Regions from separate parts of the Lysinibacillus sp. VIII_CA genome, predicted to be linked through region 1. Evidence: riboswitches for the same ligand, from Rfam matches in the RefSeq annotation. Region 1 holds a riboswitch; the other holds the start of a gene.

Region 1 (5,115 bases):
AATGGTCTTACAAACAAGCAGGCGTTTCTTTACCACGTACTGCATCTCAACAATATTTAGCAACACAACGTATTTCTGCTGGTGAAGCACGTGTTGGTGACTTAGTATTCTTTAGCTATGGCTCAGGTGTAGCGCATGTAGGTATCTACTTAGGTAACAACACAATGATTGATGCTCAAAATAATGGTGTTGTCATTGAATCACTTGATTGGTGGAATCAATATTTAGTAGGCTTTGGTCGAATTCAATAAGCCACCATATTATATAGACGATTAACTTGATAAAAAGGTCATCTTTGTAAAGAAAAAATACAAAGATGACCTTTTTTATTGGGATTAAATTTTAAAGTTCACTTTAATGATGCCTGTTTCCTTCAAGGCGATAAAGAAAATAATGACAAAGGGTCCAATAAGCAAACCGATAATTCCAAATAACTGTAGACCAATAAACATAGCAATTAATGTTGGTAAAGTTGATAAACCGATATGTTCTCCCATCAGTTTAGGCTCGACTACACGACGAATAATGAGTAAAATAGCAGCTAAGATGAATAATTTTACAGCAATAGCTGTGTTTCCCATTAAAAGGTGATAAAACCCCCACGGTGCTAGAATAATGATGGAGCCTAAAAAAGGGACTATATCTATCAGCCAAATAATAATAGTCATCGTTATGGCGTATTTCGGCTGGATTAATAAAAGTCCAACAAGTGTAACGCCTCCAATAATGAAGCTTACAAATAAATGTGCTTTCATATAGCCTAATGTTGCATCCTTTAAACGGTTTAAAATAATTTTTATTTTCTTTGCTGTATTAGGCTTTAAATACTTATAAGTAATGCGCTTCAATTTTGGCAGATCAAGCATAAATAGGAATAGGGCAATCATATAGACGAGAAGACTGATAAATAGCCTTGGAATCTCTGAAAAGAAGGCTGAAACTTTGCTATAATTAAAGAAACTTAAAAAAGTTTCTTCAATTTTCTTTATGAAATCCATTGTGGTTTTTTGAAGCGAAGTACTAACTTCAGGTGGAAAGTCTTCAGTGTATTTAGAAATATTTTCTTGCATATGAAGCCACATATCTGATAGCTTGGAAATATAATAGGGAGCTTGCTTAGACAATAAAATTATTTGCGTCATGATCTGTGTAATTGAAATATAGCAAATAATAGAAATTATAATGACACTCACTATGTATATAAAGGCAACTGCAATTTTTCGAGACATTTTCCAGCGCCTTTTAAAGAACATGACGATCGGTTCAAGGAAAAATGCGCTAATAGCTGCTAATATTAACGGCATAGATACAGGAATAATAAAATAAGCAGCTATAATTAGTGACAGAATCACTAGCAATCGAAAAATCAATTTCCTAGCATTAAATTTATTCATAAACTCACCTTCTTTGCGAAAAAAATTAAGTTAAGTGTACCATAAATAAAGTTTAATGACGTTCTGAAACAATAAAGGTAGGGATAAATTATGGAAAAAGAGATTTTGCAACTTTTTAATAATCTAACAGAGCGTAATCGAGATATACAATATGAATCTTACGAGGAACTGATGAAAATTCTGCAGGAGCCCGTAGATTGGACATATGCAGTGTGGGAACAGCTTGTACAAGCACTTACATATAAAAATGGCCATGCCCGTGCACTTGCCGCGCAAATTTTATGTGCTTTAGCTGCAAACAGTGATCCCGAAGAAAGAGTATTGGAAGATTTTTTAAAGATTTGGGCTGTGACCTATGATGATAAGCCTGTCACGGCAAGGCATACATTACAAGCTATTTGGAAAATTGGTTTAGCAGGCCAAGTACAAAGCGATTTAGTTGTATCTTTTTTAGCCAAGAGATTTCAAACTTGTTTAGATGAGAAGCATCCTACTCTCATTCGCTATGATATTATTGTATCCTTAAAAAAATTATATGATCATACGAGTGATTCTAAATTATTAGACATAGCACATCGATTAATTAATGAAGAGCAAAATGTTAAATATAAAAAGAAATATAAGTCAGCCATCCGTTCCTAGTAACGAGATGGTGTTTTTTGTGCAAACTCTTTGGTTATTGGAGAATAGTCAATTATAATATATGAAAAAAACAAAAGGGGTTAGGGAATGAGCATTTATAATTATTTAGTACGAAAGCCGAATGGTGAAATTTTATCAATGGAAACATTTCGCGGAAAAACATTGCTAATAGTTAATACAGCTAATCAGTGCCGATTTACATATCAATTTGAAGACTTACAAAAAATGTACGATAAATATGGAAAAAATAATTTTGTCGTTCTAGGTTTTCCTTGTGATCAATTTGGCCACCAAAATCCAGAAGATGGAGAGGAAACTGCGCATCTTTGTAAAGTAAACTACGGAGTTACGTTCCCCATTTTTGAGCTTATCCAAGTAAATGGTGAGACGACACATCCTTTATTTAATTATTTAAAACATGAAGTCGATTTCCGTGAATTCGGGAAAGCAAGCATGCAGGAGAAAATGCTGGCTGAGGCGATCGTTCAATTTGCTCCAAGTTTTTTAGATGGTCGAAATATTCGCTGGAATTTTACTAAATTTTTAGTAGATGCAAGCGGAAAAACCGTAGCTCGCTTTGAGCCTACAGACTCACAGCTTGATATTGAGCAAGCAATTGAAAAAGTATTATAGTCGAGTAACTTTAATGCTATGATATCGCCTATAAAACGAGTATACTTTTTGTACGTAACTATTTTTTCCTATCAATCTATGATAAACTGCATTACAAGTGAATTATTCTTGCAGAATAAAGGTGCTTGCTAGCATAATCGGGAATTCGGTAAAAGCCGAAGCTGTTTCCGCAACTGTAAGTACAGCCATTATAAAGATTAGCCACTGTTTCGTAGGAAATGGGAAGGTTCTTTATAGCTATTATATATTTCATATAATAGCATTGTACAAGCCAGGAGACCGACCTTTATTTGAACGTATAACAACTCTTCGGAAGCTAGGAGGATATACGGCAAATACATAGGCAGTGTCGTGTTTGTATGACAATCATTATGTTATTTTCGTCGTTCCTTTGCGTGAGGAGCGACGTTTTTTTATGTACTGAACAAGCGAGAATTTTCATTTGGAAAAATGGGGGGATAGTAGATTGAAAAAAGATGCACGTTATTCTTGTTATCCTTTTATGCGTGAGAGGGCTTCAACTGTCGATTTTGAGATTCGCACAGATAGTTTAACAACGCATATAGGGGTTGCACTAGCTGTAGTGAAGAAAGAGGATGTCCAGGCTGTTGCAGATGATTTAATGCAGATTTTACCTATGGCTTATCATGTTAATGGCTCTGTTCGTGGAAAGCTAGCAGTTACAGATGAAGATCTATCCTGGTTAAGTGCGCGCTATGATTTTTATGTTCGTCATGTGAAGGATGAGATTCAAAATTTTGTTTTACCTCAAGGAACAGAGGCGGCGGCTGCTCTACATCTTTGCCGTAGTGAGGCGAAAAAATCGTATCGAACTTTACACAAGGTTTCAGAAGAACAAGAGGTGCCGTCTATTCTCTTTGATTATTTAGGCTTATTAGCCAATGTATGTTTTGTAATGGCTGTCTATATGAATCAACAAGCCGGAATAGCTGAAATTCCGTTTATGAGTAAATCCTATCCAATGAAAAAGAAAAAGGTGAATAATAATGAAGAAACTATTTAATTTACACTGGCTATCGGTCTTATTGCTAGCGCTCGTTTTAGCAGGTTGTGGTACCGCGGGAGATACAAAAAATAAGGATGTGTCTCAAGATGAACAAAAGATTGAGCAAACAAGTTATAAAGTAACCGATGATCGTGGTGTGGAAATAGAGTTTAAGGAAGTGCCAAAAACAGTTGTGTCTTTACAACCTAGTAACACAGAAATTCTATTTGCACTAGGGGTTGGCGATAAAATTGTAGGTGCCACTGAATATGATACTTATCCAGAAGCAGCTCAAAAAATCGAACGTGTTTCTGATACTGTGAATTATAACAGTGAGCGAATTATAGCGTTAAAGCCAGATGTTGTGATTGCGTATACGATTGGTAAGAAGGATGCACTTAAGCCACTCGAAGATGCAGGAATTAAAGTGTTTGTTATTCAATCAGCGGCTACATTCGATGATGTATATGGAGATATCGAACAAATTGCTGCCGTTATGGATGTGAAGGAAAAAGGAAAGGCATTAAACGAAGAAATTAAAGCAAAAATCGCTGATGTGAAAACAAAGGTTAAAGAAGTAAAAACACCCAAAAATGTTTATTTAGAGATTAGTCCAAAGCCTGAAATATATACAGCAGGCTCTAGCACTTTCCAACAAGAAATATTAAATACGGCAAATGTAAAGAATGTGTTTGCAGATTTAAATGGCTGGAAGCTAGTATCTGAGGAAGATGTTATTGCGAGAAATCCAGACGTCATTTTAACAACAGTCAACTATACAGAAAATCCAATTGGAGAAATCCTTGCTCGTGATGGGTGGAATACGGTATCAGCTATTCAAAATAAGGCAGTTCAACCCCTTGACACAGATATCTCAAATCGCCCAGGTCCGCGTATCGGTGAAGCAGTTGAGCTAGTTGCTAAAGCTGTGTATCCAGAGTTATATAAATAAGATCGTAGAAAATGCTAGTTGTTTATTACAGCTAGCATTTTTTATTTTATTACCTAGTGTGAAAATTGGTATTCATGTAGTTTGTTCGATAGAATAAAGATAAGAACACTTATTAATATAGGGAGGTGTAGTTCAGTGAAGCAAGTACAAAAAAATATTTCGTTTGAGGCCGTTTATAATTTCCGAGATATGGGGGGGTATCAAACGAGAGATGGGCGTGTTATAAGGGAGGGCTTATTTTATCGCTCCGCCGCACTTGGTAAAATGACATCTACAGATAAAGAATTATTTGAAACATTAGGTATTAAAACAATTTTTGATTATCGTGACACGAATGAAGTACAACATAACCCTAATCCTGTATTTCCACAAACTCGATATATTCAAATCCCGGCGAAGGGAAAGCATGCTTTTGAAATGCCAACAAATACAGGTGGTAGAGAGTTTTATAAAGTAGTTAACGCTGATATGTTCAAGGACTTTTATGC
Region 2 (5,115 bases), on a different contig from region 1:
GTATTCAGGGTCCGCATTTTTATCATAGCCTATCTGGGCTATTACTTCTTCTGCATTATGACACACATCATAGCCATCAAATTGGAGGGTAAGTGAGCCTTTCCCATTGGTATAGGCAGCAAAGATTGTGCTATAGCTCATAAAGGTTGCTACAGGTGCACGTCCTGTCAAAACAACGTCAGTTTCGGTGAGGTCTGGGTCGTCGAATGTGCCGGCAGCCTGTTGAATGTCAGTCATCATACGGCCAATAAAATCATTGGAAGCTTTCATTTTAAAGCGATAATATGGCTCAAGCAGGATGTTCTGTGCTTGTTCTAGTCCTTGACGTAGTGCTCGGAAAGTAGCTTCTCGGAAATCACCACCAGAGGTATGCTCATTGTGACCACGCCCCGTTAATAGCGTAAAATGAATATCTGTGACGGCGTAGCCTGTGAGTAAGCCGTGATGATCACGCTCAAACAAGTGCTTCTCAACGAGACGCTGGTTGCCCACTGATAAATCATCGGCATGACAGGCATTACTAAAGGTAATTCCTGCTCCGCGTTCATTAGGCTCCATTAATAAATGAACCTCTGCATAATGCTTGAGTGGCTCAAAATGACCGTAGCCTGTAACGGTTGTCCCAATTGTCTCCATATATAATATTTGCGGCTCTCCAAAAGAAATGTGTAATGCAAAACGTTTCAATAACACGTCAATCAGGACTTCTAACTGAATGACACCCATTATGTGCACATGGATTTCCTGAAATTTTTCCTGCCACACGACACGCAATGACGGCTCCTCGGCCTCTAGTAAACGGAAAATCCTTAATACTTCTTTTATATGTTGCTCACCCTCATATTGAACTTTTGCCTGTAATGTAGGGACAAGCTCATAGGGCAGTGATAGCAATTTACTGCCAATTCGATCCCCAATATTTGCCTGACTGAGCCCTTTAACAGCGAAGATTTCACCAGCCTCAACTTGCTGAACAGTTTCAAATCGACTGCCGTTATATAGGCGAATTTCTGTTACTTTTTCTGTGATATCTCCAAATGTAAATTCATCCCGAACATGTAACTTGCCTGTAAGGGCCTTGATGAACGTTAAACGTTGATGTCCATCATGGCGTATTTTAAAGACCTCTCCTTGAAAAGGTGCTTCTGGCTCGAAGTGAGTACCCGTTAGGAATGGAAGTTGAGCAATAAATTCCTCAATGCCTTCATCCTTCAACGCAGAACCTATAAAACAAGGAAAGGCATCCTCATTTTTAATCATCGTTTGTAGTCTAGTCATGCATTGGCGATGTTCCAATGTTTCATTCAAAAAGTTATCTAGCAGTTCTTCATCACGCTCTGCCAGCCATTCCATAATCGTGCTTGAAACATAGTTTTCCTGCAGTGGTTCATCTATGAGGATTACATGTTCTGAGAAATCCTTATGCAGCTGAGTCATAACAGCTCTCACATCTGCTCCGTCACGATCTATTTTATTAATAAAAAAGAATGTAGGGACATGATAGTTCCGTAAAAGCTGCCATACAGTTTCTGTATGACCCTGTATACCCTCTACAGCACTAATAATAATGATGGCATAATCCATGACACGAATGGCACGCTCCATCTCAGGGGAGAAATCGACATGCCCTGGTGTATCGATCAGCGTATATGTATCGTCGCCGATAGTCATGCGACCTTGCTCGGCAAATATTGTAATGCCACGTTTACGCTCAAGCTCATGATTATCTAAATAGGCATCCTGATGATCGACACGCCCCCGCGCTTGAATACTATTGGTATGATAAAGCATTTGCTCAGAAAAGGTTGTTTTTCCTGCATCAACATGAGCAAGAACCCCAATCGTCTTGTACATACTAAATCCTCGTTTCTATAGGTGGCTATGTTCTCATTGTATCAGAATACTAGCACAAATAATTCTTGTAAAATGATTCGTCTTTTTGTCGAAATAGTGCTAATATAATGATGATTGCAGATTTTGCAATTTACTCTGATTGCGAATTAACTCATGAACTGCTAGTCTATCAATAGAATGAATAGAACATATTGGTGCAAATGGCATTTGTCATTTTGCTTAAAAGGGAAATCGGTGTAATTCCGATGCTGTCCCGCAACTGTAAATGGGGAGTCTATACAGGATGCCACTGTAGTTTAACTATGGGAAGGTGTATAGATGATGAACCTAAGCCAGGATACCTGCCAGTATGTGTATGCTAACTAAGAACCACGAGGATGGGGATAGTGATAAAGGTAACTATACCGTTTTTTCACTATGCTACTCTCTTGGCGACAAGAGGGTTTTTTTATGCCCTTCCAATGATCCTGGTAGCAAAGAAGTCTCTGATTTCTTTCTATATTTATGACAACAAAGGAGAAAAGGACATGAAAAAATGGAGAAGTATATGGCTGGTCATGCTCATCGCGCTCATCGCAGTTTTAGGAGCGTGTGGTACAAAGGACAAGCCTGATTCAGCAACGCAAACTGAAAAAGTTGAACCGTCTGAGGCGACAACGACTGAGGTAATCATTAAAAATAATGGAACTACCCAAACCTATAAGGAAGCACCTACAAAGGCAATCAGCTTAAATCAGCATGTGACAGAAATTATGCTTGCATTAGGGCTAGAGGATTCCATGGTAGGGACTGCTTATTTAGATGACGAAATCTACGAGCCGCTTCAAGCAGCCTACGATAAAGTTCCTGTTCTTTCAGATCAATACCCAACGAAGGAGCAAGTCATTGATGCCGGGGCAGATTTCTTGTATGCAGGCTGGAAAAGTGGCTTTGGTGAAAAAGGTGTAGGAACACCAGAGGAGCTTGAGGAATTAGGAATTCATACGTATTTACATACAGCTTCTAATATGACAAAGCCAACATTAGAGGATATTTTCACTGATATTCGTCATATTGCAGAAATATTCCGCGTGGAAGATCGCGGCGAAGCATTCATTGAACAAATGACAAAAGATGTCGAAGAAGTTCAAGCTAAATTACCAAAAGATAGAGAAAATTTACGTGTGCTAGTCTTTGACAGTGGTGAAAAAGATGTATTCACAGCTGGCCAAAACTTTATGAATGAGCTGGTGACAATCGCTGGCGGTCAAAATATCTTTGGAGATGTGGAGTCAGGGTGGACAACCGTGTCGAAGGAAGATGCAGTAGATCGCAATCCAGAGGTGGTTGTCATAATTAATTATGGTGAAACAACGGCTGAACAAAAGATAAATTTCTTAAAAAATGATCCAGCCTTGAAGGAAATGGAAGCAGTCAAAAATGATCGCTTTGTCATCCTTCCACTTTCAGCGGCATCTGAAGGGGTCCGTGCAGCAGAGGCCATTCAAATTTTAGCTAAGGGCTTCTACCCAGAAAACTTTTAAAAATTTCGAGCTAGCAAAGTGCTAGCTCCTTTTTCTTAAGGAGCGATAACTATTGAACGCATTTCGTCAAAACATACCAGATAAAACATTTGAGACCCTTAATCAGCAAGGTGGATTTTCGCGATTAGCAGTAAGCCCTGGCATTATCAATAAGCATTACACACCAGCCCAATTTCAAAAAATAGCAGAAATTGTAGGGGAGAAGGGAGCCATTAAATACTCGGCTTCCTATAGCATATTATTATCGATTCCCTCTAGCGAATTAACTGAAGCTACCCGTGCCTTACAGGAGGCTGGACTGTTTGTTGCATCGTCAGGGCCTCATATTGTTATGAAAGCATGTGATTTTTGTGACGGTGAAAAAATGGAAGCAGTTCCTCAAACAGAACAGCTCTATCAGGCGCTGGATGGTATAACCGTGCCTGTAAGAATGCGAGTCAATGTGAATGGCTGTGCATCCGCCTGTTATAATCCCACATATGATGACATCGGTTTGGTCTATCAGCATGAGAGCTTTGATGTTTATCTAGGAGCCATTCCTATGGGGACGAAAGCACAGGCGGGTACTCTCTTTGCAAAGAGAGTAGGGATCGACCATATTGAAGATTTTTTGCTACAAATCATTCGTCTTTATCAGGACCAAGCTCGTTCCAATGAACCTTTTTATAAGTTTTATCGCAGAACAAAATCGAATGCTGATTGGGAACTAGTAAAAAAATCGATCGAGTAGCAGGAATAATACTTAGGGTGTCGAAATATTGTAGTAGAGCATAGAAAATGACAATACAAAGGAGCAAGAACATGACATCTAAACAAGTGATTCAACCAGAGGATCTTTATCGCTTGAAATCAGTGGCAGATCCACAGCTCTCACCTGATGGGACTGAGGTAGTTTATGTAGAGACACGTATTGATGAGAAGAAAAAAGACTATATATCTAATCTGTTTTATATAAATTTAAAAGACAAACGTCCTCAGCAATGGACATATGGTGACTATCGAACAAGCTCTCCTGTGTGGTCGCCGGATGGCAGTCAAATTGCTTTTTCTTCTACAAGATCAGGCAAGCCGCAAATTTTTGTGCTTTCGAAAACAGGTGGGGAGGCAAAACAAGTAACGTATTGTAAAAACGGTGCGTCAACGCCTGTCTGGTCTCCATGTGGAGAGAAAATTGCCTTTTCCGTTATGCTCGGTAAAGATGAAACTATTCTAGATAAAGCTGAAGATGACAAGAAAGAAGAAAAAGAACTAAAGCCGCTAGAAATCGATAAGATGAAACATAAATCAGATGCTGGTGGATTTACGGATATGGACCAGCATACCCACATCGCTATTGTCGATTTAAAATCTGGTGACTTAGAGCAAATGACAGAAGGGAACAAGCATTGCCATCTGAGTACATGGTCGCCCGATGGCAACTATCTTACGTACTTAGCAGATCAAGCAGAGGATTTAGATTTTTCATTTAATGCGGATATTTACTTATTAGATATAGAAACAAAAAAGAGTCGCAAGGTAACCGAGGGAATTGGCTCTTATTACCAAACATCATGGTCTCCTAATAGCCGCTTCCTTTCCTTCGTTGGGGGAAAACGTGAGTTTGAAAATGCCACACAAGCGAAGCTATGGATTTATGATATGGAACAAAATCTGCTAAACTGTGCCACAAGTGAATTTGATGCCCCTGTCGGTGACTATGTCATCGGTGATTTCCTGCAAGGGGTAGCAGCTCCACCTG

Evidence for each region. Region 1 has a riboswitch for cobalamin ahead of ACP3VS_RS09315 (hypothetical protein). Riboswitches for the same ligand answer to the same signal wherever they lie in the genome.
Region 2: another riboswitch for cobalamin. It lies ahead of ACP3VS_RS17740 (ABC transporter substrate-binding protein); the one in region 1 lies ahead of ACP3VS_RS09315 (hypothetical protein).

The regions. Positions count from the first base shown of each region.
Region 1 is NZ_JBNFXM010000005.1:104,137-109,251, reverse strand. It holds gene ACP3VS_RS09335 (C40 family peptidase) at 1-251, shown strand, start outside; gene ytvI (sporulation integral membrane protein YtvI) at 336-1,394, opposite strand; gene ACP3VS_RS09325 (hypothetical protein) at 1,485-2,036, shown strand; gene ACP3VS_RS09320 (glutathione peroxidase) at 2,124-2,669, shown strand; cobalamin riboswitch at 2,772-2,971, shown strand; gene ACP3VS_RS09315 (hypothetical protein) at 3,136-3,693, shown strand; gene ACP3VS_RS09310 (ABC transporter substrate-binding protein) at 3,677-4,627, shown strand; gene ACP3VS_RS09305 (tyrosine-protein phosphatase) at 4,763-5,115, shown strand, end outside.
Region 2 is NZ_JBNFXM010000015.1:93,857-98,971, forward strand. It holds gene ACP3VS_RS17735 (elongation factor G) at 1-1,854, opposite strand, end outside; cobalamin riboswitch at 2,030-2,217, shown strand; gene ACP3VS_RS17740 (ABC transporter substrate-binding protein) at 2,382-3,377, shown strand; gene ACP3VS_RS17745 (precorrin-3B methylase) at 3,430-4,107, shown strand; gene ACP3VS_RS17750 (S9 family peptidase) at 4,179-5,115, shown strand, end outside.